2 regions of the Streptomyces sp. NPDC059866 genome follow, and region 1 is predicted to be linked to the other one. Evidence: riboswitches for the same ligand, from Rfam matches in the RefSeq annotation. Region 1 holds a riboswitch; the other holds the start of a gene.

Region 1 (5,386 bases):
AGCGGAACGGGTCGGCCCAGCGGGGACGGGGTGCCGACGACGAAGCCGACCTCCGCCTCGATGTCCAGGCGGACGGACGGCCCGAAGACGGGCGCGGGGTCGGTCGGGGCCTTGCGCTGGCCGGAGGGGCGGATGACATCCGTGCCGGAGACGACGACCGTGCCGGAGCGGCCGTGGTAACCGATCGGCAGATGCTTCCAGTTGGGGGTGAGTGAGTCGGCGGCGTCGGGGCGGAAGATCTGGCCGACGTTCCGGGCGTGGTTCTCTGAGGCGTAGAAGTCGACGTAGTCCGCGACCTCGAAGGGCAGGTGCAGGGTCACCGAGGAGAGGGGGTGCATCAGAGGCGCGAGGGTTTCGCGGTGGGACGGCACCGTCACCCAGGCGGTCAGCGCCCGCCGGACGTCCGACCAGGCGGTGCGGCCGGCGGCGAGCAGTGGGTTCAGGGTGGGCCGGGCCAGCAGGGCGGCGTAGGGGGAGCCGAGCGCCAGCGCCGCCGCGCCGGCGTCGAGGACGTGGTCGCCGAGGCGGACGCCGACGGTGCGTTCGGTGGACCCGGCGGGTGAGAAAACGCCGTACGGAAGGTTGTGCGGACCGAAGGGGTCGCCCTCGGGGACATCGAAGGGGGGCATTGGGGTGCTGCCTCACTTTCGTACGTACGGTCCATGCGGTTCGCGGCACACGTTACGGCTGCGGCGGCCGTCTTGGGCAGTGACTTAAGCGCGCGAAGAGTCCGTAATGTCAGGAATGAGGGGGTCGTATACGTCCCGCGGCCTCGTCCCGCTGTCCGTGTCCTGCCGTCCGTGACCCACTGTCCGCGCCGCGCCTTCGCCCGGCCGCGGCCGGCACCGAGGAGCCGGACCGCTGAAATGTGGAGAGGTGGAAGGGAGTTGGGGGTGAACGGCGTGGGCGCGGTGTCCGTATTCTCTGATCATGGCCGCACCCATCGCATATGCCGAGCGCACCGCGTACGCCCTCATCGCCACCGACCTGGACGGAACGCTGCTGCGCGGCGACGACACGGTCTCCGACCGGTCGCTCACCGCGCTCGCGCGGGTCTCGGCGGCCGGTGCCCGGCATCTGGTGGTGACGGGACGGCCGGCGCCCAGGGTGCGGCCGCTGCTGAAGTTCCTGGGCGGCGGGGGGCTCGCGGTGTGCGGGCAGGGCGCGCAGTTGTACGACGCCGGCGTGGACCGTCTGCTGTGGTCGGTCACCCTGGACCGGGAACTGGCCGAGACCGCGCTCGGCAAGATCGAGGCGGAGGTGGGCACGGTGTACGCGGCCGTCGACCAGGACGGCGTCGACGGCCTGACGCTCATCGAACCGGGGTATCGGATGCCGCACCCGACGTTGCCGGCGGTGCGGGTCGGCCGGCGTGACGACCTGTGGTGCGAGCCCATCAGCAAGGTGCTGCTGCGCCATCCCACCCTCTCCGACGACGAGTTGGCGTCGGTGGCCCGCTCGGTGGTGGGTTCGCTCGCGACGGTCACCATGTCGGGGCCCGGGACGGTCGAGCTTCAGCCGTCCGGCATCACCAAGGCGACGGGGCTGGCGCTGGCGGCCCGGCATCTGGGGCTGCGCCCCGAGGACACCATCGCCTTCGGGGACATGCCCAACGACATCCCGATGTTCGACTGGGCCGCCCACGGCGTCGCCATGGCCAACGCGCACCCCGAACTGAAGGCGGTGTCCGACGAGATCACTCTCTCGAACGAGGACGACGGCGTCGCCGTCGTCCTCGAACGGCTCCTCACCGAGGACCGGCGCCCGCAGCGGCTCGGCGGGCGCAGGCCCTCGGTGGGTACGAAGGTTCAGTAGGCGCGAAGGGCTCAGTAGGCGCCGAAGACGTTGTCGATCGAGCCGTAGCGGTCGGCTGCGTAGTTGCAGGCGGCGGTGATGTTGGCGACCGGGTCGAACGGGTCGTAGGCCGTGCCGGGCACGTGGTACGCGGCGAAGGTCGGGTCGATGACCTGGAGCAGGCCCTTGGACGGGGTGCCCTTGGCCGCGTTGGAGTCCCAGTTGTTGATGGCGGCCGGGTTGCCGGACGACTCGCGCATGACGTTGCGGTAGATGCCGTTGTAGGAGCCCGGGATTCCGTGCTTCGCCATGATGGCGAGCGACTCGCGGATCCAGCCGTCGAGGTTGTCGGAGTACGCCGTGGTGGCGGTCTTCGCGGTCACCGCGGTGGGGGTGGCGGCCGATGCGGTGCTCGCACCGATGAGCGGCAGGGCGAGCACGGCCGCGCCGGTGCCGGCGACCGTGAGCTTGCGGGCCATGCGGGCTATGCGGGGGGTGCGGGTGCGGAGCTGACCGTTTGCAGGCATGGGGCTGTTCCTCTCCTTCGCCTGCGAGGTGAGCTGTCGGGTTCGGGCTGGGAGGTGCCCGGCCGCGCCCTTGCGAGCGCAACTTCACCCCAAGCCGTTCCGGTGCGTCGTACGACGTCCGGCCCGGCGACTTACCTGGGTCCCCCGCTCCTGCCGTGCGTGAGTGGTCTCGTCATCGGTGGTACCGGGCGGCGGCAGGATTCGGCGTCCGCCCGACTGGCCCGGAACGTATGCGAGAGCACATGTCGGAAACAAGTGGCTGGTTCATGCAACATGCTGTTTGATCTTTGTCTGGGGTGTTTTGTCAGCTTGAGCCTTTGCGTGTGCCAAGGCTCAACTTGCAAGCGGGAAAAGCCGGATGGTCGCCGACTGTTGAAACCTGTCGGCAGGTGAAGGTGAGTCACGTCACGCGCGGGGCGCAAGAGTGTCAAATCGGGCAATAGGCTCAAGTGCCCATCAATCAGCTGTGCATGGGGTGCGCTTCTCCCAAGTGCGGCGGAAGGGAGTCTCTCCGCCTTCTGTGCAAATCACCCCATTGGAGGTCAGAGTCACCTCACGGGGAGGGGTGCAGGAGTGTACGGATGTGCGTCGAGGTCACCCGAATGGTCGGAGGTGAGGCGGAGCAGCTGGGACAATACGGGACAAAGCTCACTCATTCGTATTAAGTCGGTAAATAACTGCTCGTATCAACTGATCGAAAACATACCGCTCGTGATCCGATACAGCCCGGCCTGTAACCCCGGGCGCCCTCGGTGATCGAAACGTGACCGGATACGCTGACTTGAGTGAAGCAGCGACGTATCGACAAACCGCGTAACCGCCGGTAGACACCAGCAGACAGGAGACCCCTCGTGACCGTCGTCGGGCCGTTCGGGCTGAGCGTGCGGGACCAGGCTCTGGAAGCCGATGTCCAGGCCGGATTGGCGGCTGTCGAGGAAGGGTTGCTCGAAGCAACCAAGAGCGAGGTCCCGTTCATCACGGAGGCCGCGCAGCACCTGGTGCGGGCCGGAGGCAAGCGGTTCCGCCCGCTGCTGGTGATGCTCGCCGCGCAGTTCGGTGACCCGTACGCGCCCGGGGTCGTGCCCTCGGCCGTGGTCGTGGAGCTGACCCACCTCGCGACGCTGTACCACGACGACGTGATGGACGAGGCGGAGGTACGGCGCGGGGTACCGAGCGCGAACGCCCGCTGGGGCAACTCGGTCGCGGTCCTCACCGGCGACTTCCTCTTCGCCCGTGCCTCGCACATCCTGGCAGACCTCGGGCCGGAGGCGGTGCGGGTACAGGCGGAGGCGTTCGAACGGCTCGTCACCGGTCAGATCCTGGAGACGGCCGGGCCGTCGGACGGGCGCGACCCGGTCGAGCACTACCTGGACGTACTGGCCGGCAAGACGGGGTCGCTGGTGGCGGTCTCGTGCCGCTTCGGCGCGATGATGTCGGGCGCCGACGAGTCGCTCGTGAACGTCCTGACGCAGTACGGCGAACGGCTGGGCGTCGCCTTCCAGCTCGCCGACGACGTGCTGGACATCGCGTCCGACTCCCACGAGTCCGGGAAGACGCCGGGGACGGATCTGCGGGAGGGCATCGCGACCCTGCCCGTGCTGCGGCTGCGCGAGCGCGCGGCCCGACTGGGGACGGCCGAGGACATCGCCCTGTGCGAGCTGCTGGACTCCGACCTGACGGACGACGCCCGGCATGCGCAGGCGCTGGCCGCGCTGCGCGCGCACCCCGCGCTGGAGCAGGCGCGACGGGACACCGTGCGGTACGCGGAGGAGGCGCGGTCGGCGCTTGCACCGCTGCGGGAGTGCGAGGCCAAGGCGGCGCTCATCGAACTGTGCGACGCGGTGGTGCACCGCGCGGGTTAGGACACGCCCCCCCCCCCGGGGGACATCCCCGGGACCCGGCATCGAGGCGGCGCCTCCCTACGACCCCTACGGGTCGGCGGAGGCGCCGCCTGCTTGTGTCATACCGCAGCAGTACGCGGAGTTGAGCCCGCGGTCTGACGCTTCTTCGCATCCGGTTTGGTCAGATGGAGACCACGGAACACACCACTCCTCACCGATTCGGGTGAGAATGGCGGCTCAGGGTGGACGAGTGCGAGGACGCGAAGTGACGGACAGCCGCCGCCTACGACGGAGGTAAGGCACACATGGCACCGTACGAATCCGACGACAGCACGACCGCGGCGCAGGCCGAAGAACTGCGCGCGGCGCGGCGGCGCAAGGCCGCGCGGTACGTCGTCCCGGCGGCGGTCCTGGGGGTGGCTGCGGGGACCATCGGGCTCGTCCCCGCGATCGCCGACTCCGGCAGCCCCGACCTGCCGGAGATCACCGCACAGCAACTCATCGAGAAGATCGCCGAGTCGGACGTGCAGCAGCTGTCCGGCACGGTGAAGATCAGCACCGATCTGGGACTGCCCGACCTGGGCGGCCTGGAGAGCGGGCTGACGTCCGGCGCGACCCCCTCGGAGGGCGAGGGCTCCGCGGCCGACCCGTCGGCCAAGCTGACCGAGCTGGCATCCGGCACGCACACGCTGCGCGTCGCCGCCGACGGCCCGGACCGGCAGAAGCTGTCGCTGCTGGAGAACGCCGCCGAATACAGCCTGATCCACAACGGCAAGGACGTGTGGGGCTACGACAGCGCGTCCAACGAGGTCTACCACGGCACTGCCACCGAGGCCGCGGACGGCAAGGCGTCCGAGGAGGTGCCGGCCACGCCCAAGGACCTCACCGAGGAGGCCCTGAAGGCGGTGGACGACACGACGTCCGTGACCGTCGACGGCACCGCGCAGGTGGCCGGCCGCGACGCGTACAAGCTGCTCATCGAGCCGAAGCAGTCCGGTTCCACGGTGGGCGCGATCAGTGTGGCGGTGGATGCGGAGACCGGCCTGCCGCTGAAGTTCACGCTGACCCCGGCGAGCGGCGGTGCCGCCGTGGTGGACGCGGGCTTCACCCAGGTCAGCTTCGCCAAGCCGGCCGCGTCGACCTTCGACTTCACCCCGCCCAAGGGTGCGAAGGTGACCGAGGGCGACAGCCTGGAGGCGGCGCCGGAGCACGAGCGGAAGTCCG
Region 2 (5,386 bases), on a different contig from region 1:
GCACGGCCGGAGCGAGACGCGACGGATCTCCTGCGCCCGCACCTTCGTCCGGGCGCTCCCCGCACTGCTGCTCGTCATCGGCGGCGTCTACGACTACCTCACGCCCCGCCCCTACACCGCGGCCCCCCTGTTCACCGCCGCACCCCTGGTCGCCGCGCCGCTGCTGTCCCGGCGGGTCACGATCCTCACCGGCATCGCGTCCGTCGCCGTCGTGCTCGGGCTGCACATCCGGTACGGCACGGTGTCGCGCGTCGACGCGCTCACCGAGCTCGTCACCGTGGCGACGGTCGCCGTGCTGGCCGTGCTCATCAATGTGCTGGTACGCCGCAGCCACGCCCGGCTCGACTCGGCGTGGAAGATCGCCGAGGCGGCCCAACGCGCGGTGCTGCCCGAACCCCTCGGGCGGATCGGCGGCTTCGACATCGCGGCACGCTACGAGGCGGCCCAGGCGGACGCCTTCATCGGCGGCGACCTGTACGCGGTGCAGGACAGCCCGCACGGTGTACGGCTCGTCGTGGGCGACGTACGGGGCAAGGGGATGGGCGCGGTGGGGACCGTCGCCGTGGTCATCGGGGCGTTCCGGGAGGCCGCCGAGCAGGAGGCGACGCTTCAGGGGGTCGCCGAGCGGCTGGAGCGGGCGCTGACGCGCGAGGCCGCGCGGCGCGACGGCGTCGAGGCCACCGAGGGGTTCGCCACCGCCGTACTCGCCGAGCTGCCGCCCGGTGACGGGGTCGTACGGATCCTCAACCGCGGTCATCCGCCGCCGCTGCTGCTGTGTGCCGACGGCACCGTACGTCCGCTGCCCGCCCGCGAACCCGCGCTGCCGCTCGGCATGGGCGATCTGGGCGCCTGGCCGGCCCGTGTGGAGGAGTCCCGTTTTCCGGACGGGGCGATGCTGTTGCTGCACACCGACGGCCTGTCCGAGGCCCGCGACGCGCACGGCAGGTTCTACGACCCCGCGGCGCGGCTGGCGGGCCGCACCTTCCGCGGACCGGGCGAACTGCTCAGCACCCTGGCCGAAGAAGTGCGCCGGCACTCCGGGGGCGGGATGACCGACGACATGGCTCTGCTCGCCGTACGACGACCGTCACCAGACGTGACCGGACGAACGCCCTCCGCATAACAACTGACACACAGTCAGAAACTGTGACACCCCTGAGTCGCGGTCAACTCGCCCGATTTTCGCCATTCATGACCCTGTACGTCCGGCCGGAAATCGTTAAAGATCAAGTGGAACCGCTTGGAATTCATGCCCCGCTTCTATTAACGTCCGATAACGCAGCGCGGTCGTCCCAGCCGTCACAAGAGTCGGCTCCGTGCGCACGCGCCGAATCCTGCAAGGGAACCGGGGAACCACCAACTTGGGGTGAATCGCGGGTAGGTCGCCGTGGCAACACGGCTGATTTACGCGCGTAGGAGACCTTCCTGCTCCGAACCCGTCAGCTAACCCGGTAGGCGAGAAGGAAGGAAAGGAGTACGCCTACGTGGCGTCCAACCGGCCTGCCCCAGAAGCCCCCTTCGTGCCGGCCCAGCGCTCCGGCGACACCGTCGTCTACGGCGGGCAGCGCACCGACGAGGGTCCCTGGGAGGAGTGGAACCCCACCGCGGAGTCCCTCCGCCCCGTACGCGGCCGGCATCGCGTCTCCAAGCAGCGCGGCGGTGGACTCGCCCGCAGCTCCACGGTTCTCGGCGTCGGCGTCATAGCCGCGGTCGGCGCGGGCGGCATGGCCAGCGCGCAGACCGGCAAGCCGCCGGTGTCGATCTCGATGCCCGACCTGCCGTCCGTGGGCGGGCTCATCTCCGACGACTCCGACGACTCCGACACCTCCGGCGAGACCGCCACCGCTCCGCTCAGCAGCCTCGGCATGACCACCGCGGACACCGCCCAGGGCACCACCGACGCCGGTGAGGCGCTGCGCACCCGCATCATCGCCCAGGCCGAGCAGCAGCAGGACCAGGTCGACACCAAGGCCGCCACCGCTGCCAAGGTCGCCGCCGAGAAGGCCGCCGCCGAAGCCGCCGCCAAGGCCGAGCAGGAGGCCGAGGCCAAGGCCGCCGCCGAGAAGGCGAAGGCCGAGGAGGAGGCCCGCCAGAAGGCCGAGGCCGAGCGCCTCGCCCAGCTGGCCAAGCAGTACGCGCTGCCCACCTCCTCGTACACCATCACCTCGAGCTTCGGTCAGGCCGGTGCCCTGTGGTCCTCCGGCTACCACACCGGCCTCGACTTCGCCGCGCCGACGGGCACGCCGCTCAAGGCCGTGCACAGCGGCACGATCACCGAGGCCGGCTGGAACGGGTCGTACGGCTACAAGACCGTCCTCACCCTCGATGACGGCACCGAGGTCTGGTACGCCCACCAGTCCTCCATCAACGTCAGCGTCGGCCAGAAGGTCACCACGGGCGAGGTCATCGGGCGCGTGGGCGCCACGGGCAACGTCACCGGGGCTCACCTGCACCTGGAGGTGCACCCCGACGGCGCGGGCAGCGGCATCGACCCGCTGGCCTGGCTGCAGAGCAAGGGCCTCAACCCCTGACATCCGCTCCTTTCGAACCCCGGCGGTCCTGACGGCACCCCCCCGACGTCAGGGCTGCCGGTTCGCGGTGTGTGCGGAACGGCTGTTGCCGGGACCTCACGGCGCCGATCGCCCGGCGCGCCCCTACGACTGGTACGGGTTGTACGCGGGATGCCGTTGGTACGGGGGATACGGCTGGTATGCGGGATACGGCGCCGCCATCGGCCAGGGCGGCACAGCCACCGGTACCGGCGGAGCCGTCACCCGCGCCGCATACTCCAGCGCCGGCCGCGCCACCTCCCGTCGGCTCCACAGCTCCCGCAGCAGTTCGCCTTCCCGTAGGACGAAGTCCGCGCCGGCCCGGCCCCGGCGCCCGCGATGCCGTAGGAACGCCAGCGAGGTCGCGTACGCCTCGTACTGCGCCACCGCCCGCGCGGCCGGCTTCCCCAGGTGGTGCCCGGCGTACTCCCTGGCCAGCCGGCGCGCCCGCATCGAGCCCAGCGCGAACGGTATGGCCGGTGTCAGCCAGCCGGCGGCGACATAGGCCGGGAGTTCCTCGCGCACGGTCCGCAGCTCCCGCTGCCGGGTCCAGATCACCAGCCAGGTCAGCAGCCCGAACGCGGGCACCATGAACCCGCCGTACACCGCGAAGAACCCGAAGTTGCCGAAGGTCGCCGAGCCGTTCCAGAGCGCGTGCATGCCCATCGCGAGCAGCAGCCCGGACAGCGGCATCAGTACGCGCCGCAGATGCTGGCGCTGCCCGGAGAGCGCCGCGATGCCGAAGCCGATGCCCGTGAGGACGGTGAAGAGGGGGTGCGCGAACGGGGACATGATGACGCGGACGAAGAAGGTCGCCGCCGTGACGGAGGCGATGCCGCTGCCGCCGGTGAGCTGGTCGGTGCCGAAGGCGGTGCCGAGATAGAGGATGTTCTCGGTGAACGCGAACCCGGTCGCGGTGACCCCGGCGATGACGACACCGTCGACGATCCCGGTGAAGTCCCGGCGGCGGAAGAGGAAGAGCAGGAGTATGGCAGCCGCCTTCGCGGACTCCTCGACGATCGGCGCTATGACGGTGGCGCCCAGGGTGTCCGCGCTCGCCGGATCGGCGGTCGCCGTCGCTATCCATCTCGTCGCGAAGCTGTTGGCGACGATCGCTATCAGCGCCGCCGCGCAGGCGCCCCAGGCGAAGGAGAAGACGAGGTTGCGCCAGGGGCCGGGCTCGACGCGGTCGAGCCAGCGGAAGGCGGCTATGAGGAGCGGTACCGGGAGGACCGCGAGGCCGAGACCGACCAGGAATCCCTCGGTTCCGGTCTGCTCGCGGACGAGGGCGAGGATGACGAGGCCGGAGATCGCGAGCAGGGTGATCAGTGCGCCGTAACGCACCCATGTGCGCTGCCACCAGTGCGGATGCCGCCGCAGTGCGCCGCCGGTGGGAACGCTGGGGTGCGTCGGGTACGGGGGACTGGTGGCCACGGCATTGACCCTAACGAGGCAGGGGCGCCGCCCGCGAGGGCGCGAGGGCTCAGGCGCCGGTGGAGGACTGGTCGTGGTCCTGCTGGTGATGCTCTTCGTGCTGTGCGTGCTCTGCGGGGTGCTGCTCGTGCTGTACGCGGCGGAAGAGCAGGTCGTTCACGACATGACCCTTGTCCAGGCCCTGGCCCTCGAAACGGGTGAGCGGGCGGAAGCCGGGGCGTGGCGCGAAACCGCCGTCGGGCTGGGTGTTCTCGAAAGCGGGGTGCGCCGTGAGGACCTCGAGCATCTGCTCGGCGTACGGCTCCCAGTCGGTCGCGCAGTGCACGATCGCCCCCGGCCTGAGCCGGGTCGCGGCCAGCGTGAGGAAGGCCGGCTGGATCAGGCGCCGCTTGTGGTGCCGCTTCTTGGGCCAGGGGTCGGGGAAGTAGACGCGCAGCCCGTCGAGGGAGTCGGGGGAGAGCATCTCGCGCAGCAGGATGATGGCGTCGCCGTTGCCCACCCGGATGTTGGTGAGGCCGGACTGGTCGGCGAGGTTGAGGAGATTGCCCTGGCCCGGCGTGTGGACGTCCACCGCGAGGATGTTGGTGTCCGGGTCGGCGGCGGCCATCCGGGCGGTGGCCTCGCCCATCCCGAACCCGATCTCGAGCACGACAGGGCCCGCGTTGCCGAACAACTCCGTCAGGTCGATGACCCGCTGCCCGTCGATGTCCAGTCCCCACTTGGGCCACAGCCGCTGCAACGCGTCGGCCTGCCCGGCGGTCACCCGGCTCCGCCGCGGCTGAAAACTCCGAATCCGCCGCTCGAAGTGCGACCCCGCAGGATCCGCCTTGGGCCCATCGGGAAACCGCGGCTCCCCCTTCCCCCGCGTACGCCGAACGGAGACACCGGGGATGGGGTGGGGGGCTTCGGGGGTGTGGAGGGAGTCAGACACAGTGGAGTCGATTTTAGCCCCGTCAGCCCGCGAGCATTCATGCCGCCGTCAGCCTCCCCGTCAGTCCGCGGGCGGCGCCATGCCTCCCCGTCAGTCCGCGGGCACCCGTGCCGCCTGGGGCGGCACGGGTGGGCGCTGGGGGTCCCCCCTGGGGGAGGCACCCCGCCGGCGCCGGGCTGCGCACCCCACCCCCGCCCGGCCCCCACGCCGGTTCCCGTAAAACCCCGCCGAGCTGCACCCCCGCCAAGCTGCAGCCCTGCTCAACTGCACCCCCGCTCAGCCCACCCCACCCAACACCCCCAACACCCTCCGAGCCACCGCCCTCCCGATCGGCAGAGACGCCGTAGCCGCAGGAGACGGCGCGTTGAGCACATGCACGGCCCGCTCCCCCTCCCGAATCAGAAAGTCGTCCACCAGCGTCCCGTCCCGCAGCACCGCCTGCGCCCGCACCCCCGAAGCCGCCGGCACAAGA

The links. Region 1 has a riboswitch for cyclic di-AMP ahead of ACFV7R_RS23475 (transglycosylase SLT domain-containing protein). Riboswitches for the same ligand answer to the same signal wherever they lie in the genome.
Region 2: another riboswitch for cyclic di-AMP. It lies ahead of ACFV7R_RS18185 (M23 family metallopeptidase); the one in region 1 lies ahead of ACFV7R_RS23475 (transglycosylase SLT domain-containing protein).

Annotation. Positions count from the first base shown of each region.
Region 1 is NZ_JBHWJT010000015.1:74,577-79,962, forward strand. It holds gene fahA (fumarylacetoacetase) at 1-629, opposite strand, end outside; gene ACFV7R_RS23470 (HAD family hydrolase) at 931-1,815, shown strand; gene ACFV7R_RS23475 (transglycosylase SLT domain-containing protein) at 1,827-2,321, opposite strand; cyclic di-AMP (ydaO/yuaA leader) riboswitch at 2,327-2,497, opposite strand; gene ACFV7R_RS23480 (polyprenyl synthetase family protein) at 3,173-4,183, shown strand; gene ACFV7R_RS23485 (outer membrane lipoprotein carrier protein LolA) at 4,468-5,386, shown strand, end outside.
Region 2 is NZ_JBHWJT010000010.1:263,327-268,712, forward strand. It holds gene ACFV7R_RS18180 (PP2C family protein-serine/threonine phosphatase) at 1-1,123, shown strand, start outside; cyclic di-AMP (ydaO/yuaA leader) riboswitch at 1,316-1,473, shown strand; gene ACFV7R_RS18185 (M23 family metallopeptidase) at 1,485-2,531, shown strand; gene ACFV7R_RS18190 (PrsW family intramembrane metalloprotease) at 2,655-3,983, opposite strand; gene trmB (tRNA (guanosine(46)-N7)-methyltransferase TrmB) at 4,033-4,914, opposite strand; gene lhgO (L-2-hydroxyglutarate oxidase) at 5,191-5,386, opposite strand, start outside.